3 regions of the Desulfovibrio intestinivivus genome follow, and region 1 is predicted to be linked to each of the others. Evidence: riboswitches for the same ligand, from Rfam matches in the RefSeq annotation. Region 1 holds a riboswitch; each other region holds the start of a gene.
The links. Region 1 has a riboswitch for cobalamin ahead of ACUZ9P_RS02070 (FecCD family ABC transporter permease). Riboswitches for the same ligand answer to the same signal wherever they lie in the genome.
Positions count from the first base shown of each region.

Region 2: another riboswitch for cobalamin. It lies ahead of ACUZ9P_RS05130 (sirohydrochlorin cobaltochelatase); the one in region 1 lies ahead of ACUZ9P_RS02070 (FecCD family ABC transporter permease).
Region 3: another riboswitch for cobalamin. It lies ahead of ACUZ9P_RS10890 (anaerobic ribonucleoside triphosphate reductase); the one in region 1 lies ahead of ACUZ9P_RS02070 (FecCD family ABC transporter permease).

Region 1 covers NZ_JBRBQT010000001.1:492,482-498,766, reverse strand. Annotated here, with positions in the region: gene ACUZ9P_RS02090 (Rne/Rng family ribonuclease) at 1-1,196, opposite strand, end outside; gene ACUZ9P_RS02085 (metallophosphoesterase) at 1,538-2,224, opposite strand; gene ACUZ9P_RS02080 (5-formyltetrahydrofolate cyclo-ligase) at 2,264-3,016, shown strand; gene ACUZ9P_RS02075 (polyphenol oxidase family protein) at 3,007-3,762, shown strand; cobalamin riboswitch at 3,789-3,967, shown strand; gene ACUZ9P_RS02070 (FecCD family ABC transporter permease) at 4,187-5,287, shown strand; gene ACUZ9P_RS02065 (ABC transporter ATP-binding protein) at 5,287-6,213, shown strand; gene ACUZ9P_RS02060 (ABC transporter substrate-binding protein) at 6,170-6,285, shown strand, end outside.
Region 2 covers NZ_JBRBQT010000001.1:1,212,385-1,218,669, forward strand. Annotated here, with positions in the region: gene ACUZ9P_RS05120 (DMT family transporter) at 1-28, shown strand, start outside; gene ACUZ9P_RS05125 (30S ribosomal protein S1) at 294-2,006, opposite strand; cobalamin riboswitch at 2,223-2,443, shown strand; gene ACUZ9P_RS05130 (sirohydrochlorin cobaltochelatase) at 2,472-3,410, shown strand; gene ACUZ9P_RS05135 (hypothetical protein) at 3,590-4,165, opposite strand; gene ACUZ9P_RS05140 (hypothetical protein) at 4,408-4,827, opposite strand; gene ACUZ9P_RS05145 (phenylacetate--CoA ligase family protein) at 4,831-6,111, opposite strand; gene ACUZ9P_RS05150 (asparaginase) at 6,212-6,285, opposite strand, start outside.
Region 3 covers NZ_JBRBQT010000001.1:2,532,071-2,538,355, forward strand. Annotated here, with positions in the region: gene ACUZ9P_RS10885 (M16 family metallopeptidase) at 1-272, shown strand, start outside; cobalamin riboswitch at 878-1,056, shown strand; gene ACUZ9P_RS10890 (anaerobic ribonucleoside triphosphate reductase) at 1,179-3,434, shown strand; gene nrdD (anaerobic ribonucleoside-triphosphate reductase) at 3,487-3,657, shown strand; gene nrdG (anaerobic ribonucleoside-triphosphate reductase activating protein) at 3,650-4,165, shown strand; gene ACUZ9P_RS10905 (bacteriohemerythrin) at 4,257-5,261, opposite strand; gene ACUZ9P_RS10910 (HD-GYP domain-containing protein) at 5,295-6,285, opposite strand, start outside.

The DNA of each region.
Region 1 (6,285 bases):
AGATCGAGAGCCTCGTCATCATCGTCGAGGGAGGCCGTGCTGGCCATATCCTCGGCGGCTTGCGCGTCATCCTGCCCGTTCAGTTCTTTTTTGCGGTTGCGGCCACGCCCGCCACGACGTCCACGCCGATTCTTGCGGCGTGGGCCATCCCCGGCAGCAGCCTCGCCGGAGGCCGGAGCGGAACCGCTTTCAGCGGCCTGTTCTGCATCCTGTTCCGTCTGGTCGGCGGTCTTGTCTGTGGTCTGGCTCGCGTTTTGGTCGGCAGCCTGTCTGGGGCTTTGAGCGCGTTCCGCTGCGGGGGCGTTCTGGCTCGGCGCAGCTTCTGCGGGCTTGTCTGAAATTTGTTCCGGCGGCTGTTTTGCGCTCAATTCTGCTGTTTTGGCAGTGGCTTGAGCCACCGGGGCCGGGCTTGTGAGGGCCGCAGAAGCCGCAGGCTTATCTGCTGTGGGGCTTGCGGCCTTGGGGGCTGTGTTTGCAGGCGCTGCGCCAATTATCGGAGCAGTTACCTGAACAGTGCTTTTTGCCGTGGCTTTTGCGGGCCGACCTTTGGGAGCCTTTGCGGCGGCGGGCTTTTGGGGAACGGCAGATTTTTGCTGTGCGGCTTCCTGCCTGGAGCTATCAGAAGCTTCCGCCGTTTTGACCGTCGCCGTGGCTTCCGCTGCGCTGGCTTCTGTTGCCTTGCCCTTGCGGGGCGTTGCGGTTTTGCCCGCAGCTTTGGCAGGAGCCTTGCCCGGAGTTTTGGCAGAAGATTTGCTCGCTGTTTTGCCAGCGGCCTTGGGGGCCTCAACAGCAGTGGCAGCGTCTGACTTGGGCGCTACGGCATCTGCCGTGCTGCCAGAAATTTCTTTGGGGGCGTCAGCCGTTTTTTTAGCTTTGGCGGCAGTCGTCTTTGCTGTTTTGCCCGCACTACGGCCTGTGGCCTTGGCGGCTTTTGATGCCGTGGTCTTGGATGAAGCTGATTCGGCCTGGGCGGCCTTGGAATCGGAACCGCTTTTAGAATCAGAGGAATCCTTGGCGGGCGTGGATTCGGAGGATTGGGACGCGGTTTTGCCGGGAGCTGTTTTGCCAGAGGTTGGCTTGGCGGCTGGCTTGGCTTTGCTGCGTGTTGTGGTTGAACGTTTGGGTTTGGAAACTTCCTGCGACGATGCATCCGTGGCTGGCTGTGAAGCGGCCACGGGGGTGTCTTGATCTATCATGAAAATCCTTTTGCTGCGGGGCGCTGAGCCTCCGCGAAAATTTCAGCCAGCATGCAACGCATTTACGGGAATGTGCCGTACTTGCTCCGCCGCAGCGCCAACAAGGCGCGCGAAGGCGGCAGCATGCTAATCCGCTTTTTGGAGAGTACGTTTTTTTTGAAAATATGCAAGCGGGCAAGGGACGGGCCGGAAAATGCGGGCGATGAGAGCTGCATCCTGTCATGATAACATGCTGCGGAGGCAGAAGAAAAACTGCGGGTGAGGGTGTGGGGCCGGGGCAAGGGCCACATCTGCCGAATCACATCATTGCAATGCGTTCCGGCAGATGCGGCAGACAAAAATTAGTCTTCAAGCATCTTGAGTTCGGCGGAGAGCTGGCCCGAATTGGAGCGCAGCAGCACGTAGCCGCCCTGCGCCAGCATGCCGGGGTTGACCACAAGGGTGCGGCCCACGCGGTCCATGGCCCGCGATTCGTGGATATGCCCGCACAGGCAGATGTCCGGCTGGGCTTCTTCAAGAAATTCGCGCACGGCTGTGGAACCCACGTGAATGCCGCCGGGGATCATGTCGCACGCGGTATCCTTGGGTGGATTGTGCGAAACAAGCACGCTGTGCGGATAGTGGCGGGCTTTTTGCCAGCAGGTTTCAAGCCACGCGGAAAATGCGGATTCCGGAAATTCGCTCGGCGTGCCAAAGGGCGTAAATGTGGAGGCTCCAACGCCAAAAATGGCGATTTCGGGCGTAAGCTCACGGGTGACGGCGTGGAGGTTCCAGCCTTTTTCGCTCAGCCACTGGTCAACTTCAGGCCTGTCCATGTTGCCGATCTGGGCCAGCACGGGGATGTCGTGGACGCACAGGGCGTTCATGACATGCTCTGCCTGCTTGACGCCGCCGGTGATGGTCAGGTCGCCGGTAACGATAATGCCGTCAGCCTGCGAGAGTTCCGGTATCTGGGCAAAACGTTCAGGTTCGTCGTGGATGTCGCCCACGGCGATCCAGAGAAAATCCTGAGAGTCGGCGCTTGGCATGGTGTTGCTTCCTTTGTTACAGTGGCGCAGGTGTTGAGAATGCCACACATTGCACTACAAGGAAAGAGCCGCTTGCCCTCCAATGCCACGTCCCCCGCGCCTGTGCCGCCCAGCCAGCCAGTGAACCAGCCGGACGCTCCGCCAACGTGTTTGGCGGGCAATCTTTCTGGCGAGCTGCCCGATGCTACGGCTCAGGCCAGAAACGATGTGCGTAAAGTTATGCGCCATCTGCGGGCGGAGCAGTCGCTCCAGTTGGCCGAAATCCGTAGCGAAGCGGCCCAGAGCAGACTGATGGAATCCATCCTGTGGAAGAATGCCCGCTCCGTGGCCCTCTATGTGGGGGTTAGGGGCGAGCTTGGTACGCAAGCCCTGCTGCGCGCGGCATGGCAGGCCGGTATGCTCGTGTGGCTGCCGCGTGTGCGGCGCAGCGAACCGGGATTTATGGATTTTGTGGCGTGCAGCGGCCCGGATCATTTGCGGCCCGGCCCCCTGGGTCTGCTTGAACCGCGCGATTCCCTGCCCGGTTTCGGGCCGGAAGCTGCGGGCGGCAGTGGCGCAGGGGCACACCCCCTTGCCCCCGACCTTGCGCTCCTGCCCGGCGTGGCCTTTGATCTCACTGGCGGACGCCTGGGCTATGGCGGCGGCTATTACGACCGCTTTCTGGAAAAAGGATTCACCTGCCCCCGCGTGGGCCTGTGCTTTGAATTTCAGCTTGTGGAATCCCTGCCCCTGGCCCCCTGGGACCAGCGGGTCAACTATATATGTACTGAAGAGCGTATGCTGTGTCTGTAAGCTATATCCCCTTTGTATTTCCCGGTGTTCCGCAGGTGCGCTGCGCCTTTCAGACCCGCGCCGGAGGCGTGAGCCTTGGCGAGTTTGGCGGCGGCAACATTGCTTTTACCGTGCAGGATAACCCCGAGCACGTCATTGCCAACCGCCGCAGCATGCTGGAAGGCCTGCGCCCGCAGGGCATGACCGCCTGGGCCGAGCTGATGCAGGTGCACGGCGATGGTTTTGTTTTTGAGCCGGAAGCCGTGGCCTGCGAAACAGCCGTTACGGCGGAAGGCGACGGCATGGCCACAGCGCGTCCCGGCCTTGGGCTGCTCATCAAAACGGCAGATTGCCAGCCCATCCTCATTGCCCACAAAAGCGGTGCATATATCGCCGCCATGCATGCGGGCTGGCGCGGCAACCGCTGCGATTTCCCCATCACGGGCGTGGCCCGCTTCTGCGAGCGTTACGGCCTTGAACCGCACGATCTGTTGGCTGTGCGCGGCCCCAGCCTTGGGCCGGGCAAGGCGGAATTTGTCAATTTTGACAAGGAGTGGGGCGATCCTTACCTGCCCTGGTTTGACGCCAGCAGCAAAACCATGGATTTGTGGGGTCTCACGCGGCACCAGCTTGAGCGCGCGGGCCTTTTGTCACGCAACATCTATGGGCTGGACATCTGCACCGCCAGCAACAACGAGCAGTTTTTTTCCTACCGCTGCGCCAGACGCTCGGGCCGTCAGGCCAGCCTTGTGTGGATAGCAGCCTGAGCCATTGACAGGCCGCAAGGCCACGCCTAGAGTGTTGGCGGCATTGGTAGCCGGGTAGACCGGCTTGAAAAGGGAATCCCGTGAAAAACGGGAGCGGACCCGCCGCCGTAAGGTTCTTAACCTTGCTCCATCTTGCGCCACTGGAAACGGGAAGGCCGGAGCAGGGGAACCAAGCCGGAAGACCTGCCATGCCCCAAGGTGCGCAGTCATGGAATGACGGCACCACGGTGCGGCATTGGCCGCCCCACGGCAACGGGTTTTTGCCGGCAGGACAGAGGAAATACGGGCCTCTTCCACCACGAGTGGAAGAGGCTTTTTTTATGCCCGTGTGGCGCAGGCCACCACTGGGCAAGGGTCTGACCCCTGAGGTCAGCCAACGCTTTGGCCCGCGTTCGCCCCCGCAGGCTACGGCCAGAGGGCTGGCATGACCAGAACGACCGAATCTTCTCCTTCCTCCTACCCGCAATCCCGCAGGCTGTGGCCGGTTTTTACCGGTCTTGTGGTCGTGTGGCTTGTTTCGCTGCCGCTGGCCTGTTTGCCGGGGCCTGTGCCCTTGAGCGCGCAGAGCGTGTTTCGCGCTTTGGCGGCATTGGCAGGCTTTGCGCCTGCGCCTGATGATCCGGCCCTGACCGGGGTTGTGGTGAGCATCCGGCTTGCCCGGGTGTGTCTGGCCGCCCTGTGCGGCGGCGCTCTGGCTATGGCCGGGGCGGCATTGCAGGGCGTGTTGCGCAATCCGTTGGCTGATCCCTTTACTCTGGGCATTTCCGCCGGGGCTGCCTGCGGGGCCAGCATGGCTATAGCCCTTGGCGGGCCGCTGGTGGTCATGCTGGGGAGTATTTCGTGGTTGGGCAATGTGCCTGGGCTGGCTGGCTTCAGTCATGCCGGGCTGGTGGCCCCTGCTGCCCTGATCGGCGCGCTGGCAGCTCTTGGCTGCGCACTGTGGCTGGGGCGCGGCGACGGCGCGTTCAGCCGGGAGAGCGTTATTCTTGCGGGCATTGCCGTGGCCGCATTTTTGGGGGCGCTGGTGGCCCTTGTGAAGGCCCTCAACGAGGAATCCGTAACCAGCATCGTGTTCTGGATCATGGGTTCCTTTCAGGGCCGGGGCTGGAGCAGTCTGCCCCTCTTGCTGGCAACCCTTGTACCGGGATTGCTGGCAACGGCCTTTGGCTGGCGCTCCCTGGACGTACTTGCCCTTGGCGATGAGCAGGCCGCTCAGACAGGCCTTGATGTGGGCCGCGCCCGCCTGTGGCTGCTGGCCGGAGCAAGCTGCATGACCGCTGGCTGCGTGGCCGTGGCCGGGGTGATCGGATTTGTGGGGCTGGTGGTGCCGCACGTGTTGCGTTTGCTGCTGGGCTGGGGGCACGGCCCCTTGCTGGCTGCGGCCTTTTTCGGCGGTGGTGTGCTGCTGGTCTGGGCGGATGTGCTGGCCCGTTGCGTGCTTTCTGGTGGGCAGGAATTGCCCGTGGGCGTGGTCACGGCCTTGCTTGGCGGGCCGTTTTTTGCCCTGCTGGTGCGGAGGCGCTGATGCTGCGGCCTGACCAAGATATTCGCCATGAGGGGCGCACAGCACCGCCTGTGCTGCGTATTGCCGGGGTGCGCGCCGGATACGGCGGGCAGAGCGTGCTGCACGAGGCGGGCTTTACCCTGCACGCCGGGGAGTGCGCCGCCCTGCTTGGCCCCAATGGCAGCGGCAAAACAACGCTGCTGCGCGTCCTTTCTGGGGTGCTGATGCCGCAGGCTGGCGCCATTGAGATTCAGGGGCGTCCGCTGGCGGCATTGAAGCCGCGCGAGCGCGCCCGCATGGTGGCGGTGGTGCCGCAGCGGGGGCAGTTGCCGCAGGGCCTTACCGCACGGCAGATGGTGCTGCTCGGGCGTTTTGCCCATCTTTCGTGGCTAGGGGCCTACGGGCGGGAAGACTATGCGGCGGCAGACCGGGCGCTTGAAGAAACCGGGGCCGCGCCGCTGGCACAGCGCAGGCTCACAGAACTTTCGGGCGGCGAGCTGCAAAGGGTTTTGCTTGCCCGCGCCCTTGCGCAGGAAAGCCCGCTCCTGCTGCTGGACGAACTGGCCGCAGGGCTGGACTGGGCGCGCATGGTTGATCTGTTCGACCTGCTTGAGCGCCGCCGCGCCGCCGGAGCCTGCGTGCTCATGGCCGTGCACGACTGCAATCTGGCCGCCCTCTATGCCACGCGTCTTATGGGGCTGCGGGACGGAAATCTGGTTTTTGACGGGCCGGTAGCAAAGGTTTTTACAGAGGAGAATCTCGGTGCGCTTTACAACATACCCATCTGCGTGTTGCCCCACCCTCGGTGGGGGCTGCCTCAGGCCCTGCTTGCCAGCGCAACAGGCCCGTGGAGCGGGGGAAAATCTGCTGTCCCGGCGGCCTCTGTTGATGACGTTGTGTCTGATGTTCAGTCTGGTTCTATTCCCGGCAGGAGCGCAGGCGGCTAACTCTGAAAACAGCGAGCGCCGTGATTCCGCACCCATTGTCATCACGGACGACACTGGCGCGACAGTAACCTT
Region 2 (6,285 bases), 720 kb from region 1:
TGGTGCTGCACTGCTCAAGCTGGCTTGAGCAGAAGGTTGCAGGCTGGCAGACTCGCCGGTGATTATGGCAGCGGACTATTGCGAGAGGCAGCCTTTGCTGAACGCGGCGCACGTCCACCCCAGTGTGGTGATCGTTCTGCCTCTGGGGCAAGGAGTCAGCCCTGCCTAGATATCACGGGTGCATCGCCGGCACATTACCAACGCAATCACCCCTCGCTGTTTGTTGCTGGCAGGCAACAAGAAAGGGCGCTCCCTTGCGGGAACGCCCTTTTGTATTTTGAAGCAGAAACAGACTAGCTGTTTTCGCTTTCTTCAAACTTCTGCTTGAGCAGGTCGCCCAGGCTCTGACCGGCTTCTTGCGAGCCGGAATGGAATTCCTTGGGCTTGCGGCGTTCTTCCTCGTCCTTGATCTGCTTGATGGACAGGCCCAGGCGGCGCTCTTCAGCGCTGACATGGATAACCTTGGCCTGGATTTCCTGGCCTTCCTTGTAGATCTCGGCGGGGGTCTTCACTTTCTTGCTGGAAAGTTCGGACACGTGCACCAGGCCTTCGATACCTTCTTCCACTTCAACAAAGAGGCCGAAGTCGGTGATGTTGGTCACAATACCCTTGATGGTGCAGCCCACGGGGTAGGTGTTGGGCACATGGCCCCACGGATCATCCACCAGCTGCTTCACGCCGAGGGTGAACTTTTCGTTTTCCTGATCCACGGTCAGCACCTTGGCCTGCACGGTGTCGCCCACCTTGTACAGCTCATTGGGGTGACGCACTTTCTTGGTCCAGGAAATGTCGGAAACGTGGATAAGGCCGTCGATGCCGTCTTCGATGCCAATGAACATGCCGAATTCGGTGATGTTCTTGATGACGCCTTCAAGGACGGTGCCTTCAGGGTACTTTTCAGCAACCAGTTCCCAGGGATTGGGGCGAACCTGCTTCATGCCGAGGCTGATGCGCTTCTTGTCGCCGTCCACGCCCAGGATGACCACTTCGACTTCGTCGCCGGTGTGAACCATCTGGGAAGGATGACGCAGCTTGCGGGTCCAGGACATTTCGGAAATGTGCACCAGGCCTTCAACGCCGGGTTCCAGTTCCACAAATGCGCCGTAGTCAACCAGGTTGGTGACCTTGCCGCTGCACTTAGCCCCTTCGGGGAAGCGGGCGGAGATGTCCTGCCACGGATCGGGCACGAGCTGCTTGAGGCCGAGGGAAACTTTGTTGTTGTCGCGATCAAAGGAAAGCACCTTCAGGGTCAGTTCCTGACCGATGGTGATCATTTCCTTGGGATGGCGAATGCGCTTCCAGCTCATGTCGGTGATGTGTAGCAGGCCGTCGAGGCCGCCGAGGTCAACAAACACGCCGTATTCGGTGATGTTCTTGGCCTTACCGGTAACGATCTGGTTTTCTTCAAGGGTGCGCAGCAGATCCTGGCGTTTGGAATCGCGCTCCTCTTCAAGCAGCACGCGGCGAGAAACGATAACGTTGCTGCGGCGGCGGTTGATCTTGAGCACGCGGAATTCGAATTCCTGGTTGACCAGGGCATCCATATCCGGCACGGGGCGCAGATCCACATGTGAACCGGGCAAAAACGCTTCCACACCGCCGATGTCCACGGTGTAGCCACCCTTGATGCGGCGGACAATGTGGCCCTTGATGACCCGGTTGTTTTCCTGCACGTCTTCGAGCTGGTCGAACACCTGCATGCGCTTGGCTTTCTCGAAAGAAAGAGTGATGGTGCCGTCGTTTTCGTTCTTGCGAACAACGTAAACGTCAACACGATCGCCCACTTTGACGGAAATGTTGCCGGCGGGGTCGCGGAATTCTGCCGCGGGAATCTGCCCTTCGGACTTGAAGTTCACGTCAACAAGCACATTGTCATCATCCACGCGGACGATTTCGCCCTTCGTGATAGAGCCTTCCTCAAGATCGCCGAAATCGGGATTGAGGTAGTTTTCAAGGGCGCTTTCGAAATTGATTTCGTTGTCGTGCCCGGTTTCCAAACCTGCCATATGTCCAGCCTCCAAACATAATTTCCCCATAACAGGGAGGTGCTTTATTATCAGGATTTCATCAGAAGAACAAGAAAAAATACGCGCCAAATCGGCTTTAGCCGCCGAAAAATCGGGATTCCGCGCCGCTTTTGATGGCGCAGCCGTGGCCGCCCGCAAGGGGGATACCCTGCAAGGGCCTGCCTGGCGGGGCTTGCAGGGTATCCCCCCCTTGACTTTTATTGCCGCATGAATTGTTTTGAAAAAGTCGGCGGGGAATTCCGTTAAAATCGGAAACAGTCGCGCTGCGGTAAGAGGGAACGAAGCTTCATCGTTCCGCCACATGGCGGGGCGCTACAGCCAGTCGCGCGAGCGGCGAAGGCGAAGTCTAGGCAAGGGGCGCGAGGCCCCCATGCCCTCAAGTCCGAATATCCTCCGGCATTTCATCCAAACTTAACCCGTCAACGCGCCATTGAGGAGGTTGCCATGCTGCGTACTACGCCGCATTCCATTTTGCATTTTTTCACTCGTACTCTTTTGCCCATTTTTTTGTTGTGCGCCGTCATGGGCGCACCTGTGCTTGCCCCTGCCGCTGAATCCGGCGCGGAGAGCCCCAAGGCCGGAGTGCTGCTGGTGGCCTTTGGCACCAGCGTGCCCGAAGCCCTGGCTTCCATGAAGGCCGTGGATGCGGAGTTCAAGGCCGCTTTTCCCGGTCAGCCTGTGGTGTGGGCCTATACCTCGCAGATTATCCGCAAAAAAATAGCCGCCGAGGGGCATCCCGTGGGCGGCATCAGCGATGGCCTCGCCCAGCTTGCCAAGAATGGCGTCAAGGTCGTGCGCGTACAGTCGCTGCACGTCATGGCGGGCGAGGAGTTCAGCGAGCTTGAACGGGCCGTGCTTATCGATCTGCAAAAAAATTCGGGCCGCTTTGACTCCGTCTTTCTTGGTCGCCCCATGCTGGAATCGAAAAAAGACGCGCAGGAGCTCATTCAGGCCATCAGGGAAGACGTCAAGTCCCTGCGCGGCAAGGATGCAGCCCTGGTGCTCATGGGTCACGGCCAGAGTCATGGCCGCGCGGATCTGACGTTTGAAGGCACACGCGCCGTGTTCCACGATGCGGACAAGCGCGTGTTTATGGCGACAGTCGAGGGCGCACGCAGCGTGGACGATCTGCTGGTGGAACTCAAGGCCGCCAAGGTCAAGAAAGTGGTTATCGAGCCGCTCATGCTGGTGGCTGGCGACCATGCGCACAACGATCTGGCCGGGGATGAAGACGATTCCTGGGCCTCGAAGCTCAAGGCCGCAGGTTTCAAGGTGGAGACCAACCTCAAGGGTTTGGGCCAGATTGCCGGTGCACGCGCCATTCTGGTGCGCCATGCCCGCGAAGCTTTCGATGATCTGACCAAGGAACCCAAGAAGCAGTAGCGGGTCATTGCCTGCGCCGCACATGTGTTGCGGGAGCCGCATAAGCCGGGACAGCGCGCCCGGTTTGTGCGGCTCCCGCGTTTTTGGGCGGGAAAATGCTGAATGCGGGAGGTGCTGCTTCCGGCGTAGGATTTTCGGGAATTTTCGTGGGGTTCAGTGCGCTTGAGTCTGTTTGTGCCTCAAGCCTGGCGGGCCACCAGCCATGCCAGCATGCCGCCCTGCGCCGCAATAGCGGCCGCAAAGGCCAGCCAGCAGCCCCAGAGGGGCAATGCCTTGGGCGCAATGCCCGCAGCCAGCGCCAGCATGCCCTGAAATGCCCGTTTGAGCGGCCACAAAAGCGCCAGCCCCGCCCACACCGAGGCGCTCAGGGTAAAAACCTGCAATTCCTTGATTTCCCACAGCCCCACCAGCGAAGCGTACAGATCCACCTTGCCCGCATTATAGGCATTACCGATGAGTTCCAGCCTGTCCAGAGCCGGGCCGTCAGTGCAGCTTGCGCCAAGAATAAAAAAGATGCCCACAAGCCCGAGAAACAGCAGCAGGAAAAGGCCAAAGGTGCGCATCTGCCAGCGGGAATGCGCTACGCCCGCAAAATCGCCCATGCGTCGCGCAAAAAAATGCAGGGGAATAGCCAGAAGCGGTACAGGAATGATAAGCAGGCCCAACCCTGGCCGCACCAGTGCAAACGCCCCCCCTGCAAGCATAAGATAGCCTGCAAGCGAGATGAAGGATGCGGGTGAGGCGGCAAGGGGCATACGCGCTCCAGTGTCGGCGGTTCTGGCGCGTAGAACAGGGGCGCGCTCGCATTAAATCCTATGCCAAAAAGGGGGAAAGGTCTATGCGGCAAGGGAACTTGCGATAATTTGCCGGGGCGGAGCGCCCGCGCGGCAATGCAGGAGTCCGCCGTCGGGCAAGGGACTGGATTTCGGGCTCAACGTTCTGAGCTGGCACTGGGGGCTAACACACTGAGGCGGCGACTTTAGCCTGATGTTTTGGCCTAGCGTTCGGGCGTGGAGAGAAAGGCGGGCATGCTGGCCGCAGCCCCCCGGCAGGATGCCTCATCAGGGGCAAAGCAGCACAGGATGGCGCACCATGATCCGCCATCGCGCTGTTGCGCCACGCAGCGGTCAAGCTGCCTGTCGGGGCAACTGGCAGCTGGGGCAAGGTCGGGCAGGGCAGCGCGGCAGGCAGCTTCAAGCCGCAGACATTCGGCTTGCGCCTGATACTGCCCCTTTCCCTGATATTTTGCTGTGTTGGCGTGTCGGGCGCACCATGCGGGGCTGTCCACCTCTGCTATCTCTCTCGCGGACGCAGCGGGAGCCAAGAGGCAAAAGGCCAGCAGGCATGCGGCGGCAAAGCCAATGATAAAGGCGCAGGGCAAAAACCCCGCGCCAGTGTAATCAATATGTTTTGCCACGGCCTAGCGCTTGTCCACCACGCGTTTGGATTTGCTGAAGGTACGCGGCAGGCTGGCGTAGTCCGCCACGTTCACGGAAACGCGGGCCATGATGGCCTTGTGCAGGCGGGTTTCAAGCTCATGGGCCAGGGCGGCATCGTTGCCTGCGGTCTGGCCCTGCCCGCGTTCCACGGTGAGGGCCAGATGGTCGAGGGAGCGCTCGTCGCGGGTGAGTTCCACCTGATATTCACCGCCAAGTTCCGCAAACTGGCCGATAACTTCCATGAGCTGACCGGGGTAGATGTTTACGCCACGGTAAATGATCATGTCGTCCGAGCGCCCGAGAATGCGGTCATGGCGCGGCATGGCAAGGCCGCACGAGCATTGACCCGGCAGCAGGCGCGAAAGATCGTGAGTGCGGTAGCGCAGCAGGGGCACGGCCTCCTTGCACAGGCTGGTCACGACCATTTCGCCCACTTCGCCCTCGGCAACTGGCTGCATGGTGGCGGGGTCGAGCACTTCAATGATGAAGAGGTCGGCCCAGTAGTGCAGGCCTTCGTGGGCGTCGCAGTCGATGGCGGTGCCGGGGCCGTACATTTCGGTCATGCCGCCGATGTCGTAACAGCCCTCAAGGCCGAGCTTGCTTTCAATGGCGAGGCGCATCTTTTCACTGCGGGTTTCTGAACCGCAGACCATGCGCTTGAGCTTGATCTTGCCGCGCAGGTCGGCGCGTTCCACTTCTTCTGCCAGCAGCAGGGCCATGGATGCCGTGGCCGTAAAGCCCGTGGCCCCAAGATCCTGCAAAAGCTGCAAGTGCATTTCAAGATTGCCAGGCCCCACAGGCACGGTGAGCATGCCAAGCCGTTCGCTGCCCGCCTGAAAGCCCGCGCCCGCCGTCCACAGGCCGTAGCCCACGGCAAGCTGCATGCGGTCTTCGGGGGTAAAGCCCGCCAGCTCAAAGCAGCGGGCGATCTGGAGGCTGAACGTATCAATGTCGCGCTGGGTGTAGGCGAGAATTTTGCGTTTGCCCGTGGTGCCGCTGGAGGCATGGATGCGCGCCACGTCACGCGGCGGCACGCACAGGAGCGGCAGGGGATAGCCCTCGCGCAGGTCTTCCACGTCGCAGGTGGGCAGGCGGCGCAGGTCGTCCAGGCTTGTGATGTCGTCCGGCTTTAGGCCGCATGCTTCCAGCTTTGCCCTGTACTGGGGCGAATTCCAGGCCTGACGCACGGTGTAGCGCAGACCTTCAAGCTGTTTCTGGCGGATATCCTCATCGGTGAGCTGGGGAATAAAGCGATACGACATGAAGCTCTCCTGATTCCATTGGGGTCATGGGCTTGAAAAGAAAATAAACCACACACTGCGGTTTTTTTGCGCCGCAGGCAAGCCCAAAGGGCGCTGCTGCCTACAGTTTGGCCCCAAGGGCAAACACTTCGCGCACCGAAAGCATGCGCTGTGCCGGTTCGGCGTCCTTTTGCT
Region 3 (6,285 bases), 2.0 Mb from region 1:
CCAAGATTATTGCTGATATCAAGGCAAAACCCCTGCCTACGGAACTGCTCGAGGCCGGGGCCAACCGCCTGCTTGGCGAATACTACCGCGACAAGCAAAGCCTTGATTCCCGCGCGGGCGTGGCCGCCACAGACGCCGTGCTGGGCCTGCCCCGCGATTTCAGCAAGTCGCTCATCGACAAAGCAGCCAAGCTGACCCCTGCGGATATTCAGGCTGTGGCGCAGAAGTATCTGGACGACAAGAACCTCTACAACATGATCCTGCTGCCGTAGGCGGCGTTTCGGGTTTATTGACGGGCTGCATCGGGTATCCGATTGCGCTTCCCTGCAAATTGGCGGTGGAAGCGGAGTTGGGCCGATGCGGCCCCTTGTGTTGCTTGGCTGTTACGAAATGCTCAATCACTGTTTGCGCGTACAAAAAAAGTTTTTATAAACGATATCTTCGGCAAGGGGCGGGCAAATAAAAATGTCAAGTCCGAGGTAAGTCCCCTTACGTGGGGGAGGCCGTCTTGAAAACCCGGCGTGGGTAGAGTAAGTTCTTGTCTGCGTTACGGGAACTGCTTTCTGAGGAAAGCTCGCCAGGTATCGGCTGCGGTCGCAGTGCCGGTGCCTGGGCGGCAGCGCCATGCGGGCATGATGCCTGAATTCATGACGAAATGTTCCAGCAACGCCAATCAAAGCCACACATGTTGCGGGTCAGGTTGCCTGATCTGGCTCTAGTCAGGGCGAACTTTTTTGTTCCCGCCCTCACTGTTTTGCGGCCTTGATGTAGTGAAAAAATGGGCAGGCAAGAAAATTCAATAGTGAATTCGCAGTGTTGCTACGGCACTAGGAGAGCTTTTTTGCGTGCATTTATTGACAGGGTGCAATTCTTTTGAGATTTTCTAGACATTGAAAGCGCCATGGAGCTTAATAGGGAATTCCCGTGAAATTCGGGAGCGGACCCGCCGCCGTGTGCCTGTTCAAAACCGCTTTTCCTCGCGTGTCACTGGATAAAACCGGGAAGGCCGAAAAGCGGCAGGCAAGCCGGAAGACCTACTTTCAACCGTTCTAAGAAAGTGGAGCATCTGCAACGGGCTTTTGCAGATGAACCGTCAGAAAAAGGCCATTGATGGCCTCTCCGCCCGTTTTGTTCGGGCGCCCTTTTTGTTCATAGCCCACACGTTTGGAGCGAAGTTCATGCTCGCCAGCATTATTAAGCGCGACGGCACGGAAGTGCCTTTTGATTCGGTCAAGATTCTCAATGCCATCACCAAGGCCAATCAGGCAGTTGGCGGTGAAGACATGTCCCCCACTGACCTGCTGTTTGTCACCGAAAAGGTGTGCAAAAAGCTGGAGTCGCGCTGCCTCAAGCATGTGGAAGAAATTCAGGATGTTGTTGAAGAAACCCTGATTCAGTACGACTACGCCAAAAGCGCCAAGGCTTACATTCTGTACCGGGCCGAGCATACGAAAATCCGTAATGCGGAATCGTATCTCATGGATATCTATAAAAAACTTACGTATTCCCCGGCCCTGCAGGAAGACATCAAGCGCGAGAACGCCAATATCGATGGCGATACGGCCATGGGCACCATGCTCAAGTATGGTTCCGAGGGCTCAAAATTCTTCATCGATAACTACATTCTGCCCAAGGATGCATCTGCCGCGCATCTTAACGGCGATATCCACATTCACGACAAAGATTTTTACATGCTCACGGAAACGTGCTGCCAGATTGACCTTATCCCCCTGTTTAAAAATGGTTTTTCCACGGGGCACGGGCATTTGCGCGAGCCCAATTCCATTGAGAGCTACTCGGCCCTTGCCTGCATTGCCATTCAGGCCAACCAGAATGAAATGCACGGCGGCCAGAGTGTGCCGCATTTTGACTTTGCCATGGCCGAAGGCGTTATCAAAACCTACCGCAAGGAATATGAGCGCGCCTTTGCCGCCTTTTTGCGCATTGCCCAGAATCTGGAAGAGCAGGCAGCCATTGACGCCGCCAGAGAAACCATCGCACTGTTGCCCGAAGGCCCACGCCTTGGCACCTGCGATGCCTTTGGAGAAGCTCTTGTGGCGGCTGCCCCCGAGGCCCAGCGCGAACTTGTAACGCGCGCGCATGCCTATGCTGCCGGCGAAGCCTTCAAATACACAGAGCGCCGCACCTATCAGGCCATGGAAGCCCTGATCCACAACCTGAACACCATGAATTCCCGCGCAGGCGCGCAGGTGCCTTTCAGCTCCATCAACTACGGCACGGATGTTTCTGCCGAGGGCCGCATAGTTGTCAAAAACTTGCTGCGCGCCACCAAGGCCGGGCTTGGCAATGGGGAAACCTCCATTTTCCCCGTGCAGATTTTCAAGGTGAAGTCCGGGGTCAACTATAATCCCGAAGATCCCAACTACGATCTTTTCAAGCAGGCTATGGATGTTTCCGCCATGCGGCTCTTCCCCAATTTCAGCTTTCTTGATGCGCCGTACAACCTCCAGTACTACCATCCGGACGACTATAATACGGAAGTGGCGTACATGGGCTGCCGCACACGTGTGCTTGGCAACGTGTACGACAAGGACAGGCAGGTTACGTGCGGTCGCGGTAATCTGAGCTTTACGTCCATCAACCTTCCCCGGCTTGGGCTGGATGCGCGCGGTGATATCAGCCGTTTCTACGCTCTGCTGGACGACAAGATCGATCTGGTGTTCCGCCAGTTGCTGCACCGGCTCAAGATCCAGAGCGCCAAAAAGGTGCGTAACTATCCCTTCCTCATGGGCGAGGGCATCTGGCTTGATTCCGACAAACTGGGTTGGGACGACAGCATTGAAGAAGTGCTCAAGCACGGCACACTGACCGTGGGCTTTATCGGCCTTGCCGAAACGCTCAAGGCTCTTGTGGGCCAGCACCACGGCGAAAGCGAAGATGCCCAGAAGCTTGGCATTGAGATTGTTACGCATCTGCGCAAGCGGTGCGATGACGAAGCTGAAAAGACAGGGCTCAATTTTTCACTCATCGCCACCCCGGCGGAAAGCCTGAGCGGGCGCTTTGTCAATCTCGACAAGGAAAAGTTCGGCAGCATCCCCGGCATCACTGACAGGGATTACTACACCAACTCGTTCCACGTGCCGGTGTACTGCCCCATCAAGGCCTTTAAAAAGATACAGATCGAGGCTCCGTACCACGCGCTGACCAATGCGGGCCACATCACCTATGTGGAGCTGGATGGCGATACCTGCAAAAACCTTGAGGCCTTTGAGAGCATCATCCGTTTTATGCACGATAATGGCGTTGGCTACGGCTCCATCAACCATCCCCTGGATCGCGACCCTGTCTGCGGCTATGTGGGTGTGATCAATGGCGCCTGCCCCCGTTGCGGCCGTAAGGAAGGCGAAGGCGTGAGTGCCGAGCTGCTTAAAGAACTGCGTAAAAAATACCCGCACACCCCCAAGTGGGACTAGCGGTCATATACAATTTTCATCAACTTTTGCTGATAGAACAAGGAGAGCGAAAATGCTAATGAAATCGCGTCTGTTCGAGGAAACCAAGCCCGCGCAGAAACTTGTGGGCCAGGATGTGGGTTTTGAACGTACCCGCCGCATCACCGGTTACCTTGTGGGAACGCTTGACCGTTTCAACAACGCCAAGCGCTCGGAAGAGCGCGATCGTGTCAAGCATGCCTGAATCCGGTAATGCCGGGGTCATGCGGCTGTCAGGCATTGTGGAAGAATCCATAGTGGACGGCCCGGGCCTGAGGTATGTCTTGTTCACGCAGGGTTGCCCGCATCACTGCAAAGGGTGCCACAATCCGCAGACGCACGACTTTGAGGGCGGCTTTCCGTTTACGGCGGAGGCCGCCCTTGCCCAGCTTGGGGAGAACCCTCTCCTGGCGGGCGTGACGCTGTCTGGCGGGGAGCCCTTTGAGCAGGCCCAGGCGCTCTGCGCCGTGGCCGAGGGTGTACAGGCCATGCGCAAAAATGTGATCACCTACACGGGGTACACATTCGAAGCCCTGCTTGCCCGCAATGACTCTTGGACAAACCGGCTGCTGGAACTGACGGATGTTCTTGTGGATGGCCCCTATGTGGAAAGCCTCCGCGACCTTGAGCTGCAGTTCAGGGGCAGTTCAAACCAGCGCCTCCTTGACCGCGCTGCCCGAGAACGAATAGCGGCAGAACTGCTCAGCCGTTGAACTTTTTGCGAGTCCTGACAGTTTGCTCTGCCGATCGCGTCTGTTCCCCGCTTTTAGCGGGGTTTTTTATTGGGGTTTGGCCGCAGAAGGCTTACTGCTCTGGTGTGGGCTTTGTGCCGGTCACATATGAGGCAAAACCCACATCCATCTGCTGTATATGATCCACCAGCCAGGTTTTCAGGTATTCCAGCAGGGCAATATCAATAAAAGCCTTGTCGTCAAGCACGGCCTCCCTGAGTTCTGTCACTGTTTTTCTGAAACTCTGGTGTACTTCAATGTGCCGTGCTGTGAGCGGATAAGCCGTGCGGCTGAAGAATATTTCTTCTGTGGCAAAATGGCTAAAGGCATAGCCCGTCAGATCATCAAGAATTTCGAGCAGCAGACTTTTATCGCAGCCTTTCTGCATTCCACGGTGTAGTTTGTTGATGTACGAAAGCAAGAGCTTGTGCTGGCCGTCAATGACGGGAATGTTCGTGTTGTAGCGGCTATCCCAGGGGAAGGCCTCTGCAAGCGTAGTATCTGCTTCGTCTTTGTCAGTGTCAGCTGTGCCCAAAAGCTGGCTGGCGTGCAGCAATATGCATTCGCTATGGTGGAGCACCGCAGAAAGGTCAAGAATTTGCTCCGTGATGTGCGGGCGGTCCACAGGTAACACACTGCCCGCATCAGCAGCTGTAGCCAGGTCATTCAATTCAGATTGGGCTTTGCGCAGCGCCGCAAGGGCAGTCTGCTGCGTCTGCATGTCCACAACGCGCCTTTCGCGCAGTTCCTGAATTTCCTGCCGGAGTTTGGCTGCTGTTTCGCGCGCCTCGGCAAGATCGTGGCGAAGCGTGGCCTCTCTGGCATTGAGGCTGTCTTCCAGAGCGCGCACAACATCGCAGGCCGTGGGTATGGACGGAATTTCAGCGCAGCCTGGCTGCGCGAGGGCAGCTACGACTGTGCGCAAGGGAAGCAGGAGGTAGCGGTAGAGCAGCACAAGGCCGCAGAAGGAAAAAATCAGGGAGAGGACAACAGCAAGCCGAGAAAAGGGCGGGGTGAGCTGCATGGCGATAATGCCAGCCAAGGGAGCAATAATCAGAAAAATGATTGGAACGCCCATGATTCCCCCCGTCAGTGGGTATGGCTACCCAGTTCAAGGTTGCCTGGCAGCCTTGGCCGCCTCATCGCACAGCCTGCGCATAACCACAAAGTTTGCTGCAGCCTTGCGCTGGGCGCGTATGCGCTCTTTGTTGACGCGTAGCACATTATCGGCCAGGAGCGCTACCACGCCGTTGTCCAGATAGCCGAGTTCCGCCATGGATGCGATGATTTTCATGGCTTCGGCCAGAGGCATGCCGTTGCGGTAGGGGCGGTCTTCTGTGAGGGCTGTAAATACATCCGCTACGGCGATGATACGCACAGGGAGCGTCAGGCTGCTTCCTTCAATATTGTGGGGATAGCCAGTGCCGTCAATGCGTTCGTGGTGTCTGCCTCCCCATTCCCGTACGCAGGTAAAACCGGGTATGGAACCCAGCAAATCCATGCTGATTTCAGCATGTTTCTGAATTTCCTGCACTTCTTCAGGCGTGAGCGCCGCTGGTTTTTCCAGAATTTCGAGCGGCACCGCGAGTTTGCCAATGTCATGCAGCAGACCGGCCACAAACATGGTTGTGAGATCGTCGGCATCGGCCATGCGGGTCAGCCTGAGCAGCATGCGCGCCGTATAGGCCACGCCAAGGGAGTGGGTGGCTGTAAAGGGGCTTTTGGAGTCAATGGTTTGCGAAAAAAGCCCGCACAGTTCCACAAGCTGCACCGGGCCAAGAATCACAGAGCCAAATGCCGTAGCCAGGTATTCTTCCATGCGCTCGTGGCTGCCCAGAAGCGCTGAAATTTCCGCATCATGAGCGAGGGTTGCCAGCGCTTCAAGGCAGGCTGGGGCGTATTCCCTGTCTCTTGCCTGCAGGGTGAGGCAGATGCTGTGCAGGTCAGAAGTCTGCTTGCCGCGCAGGGCCACGTCAACCCGGTCAGCCATGTGAATACAATTGGCTGGCAGTGAATGCTGGTCGGATGCCTCATAGCTGCACCATTCCGTATGGTGATGCAGCACCATGTCGCATACAGGCGTGGGCAGCCCTGCTGTTTTG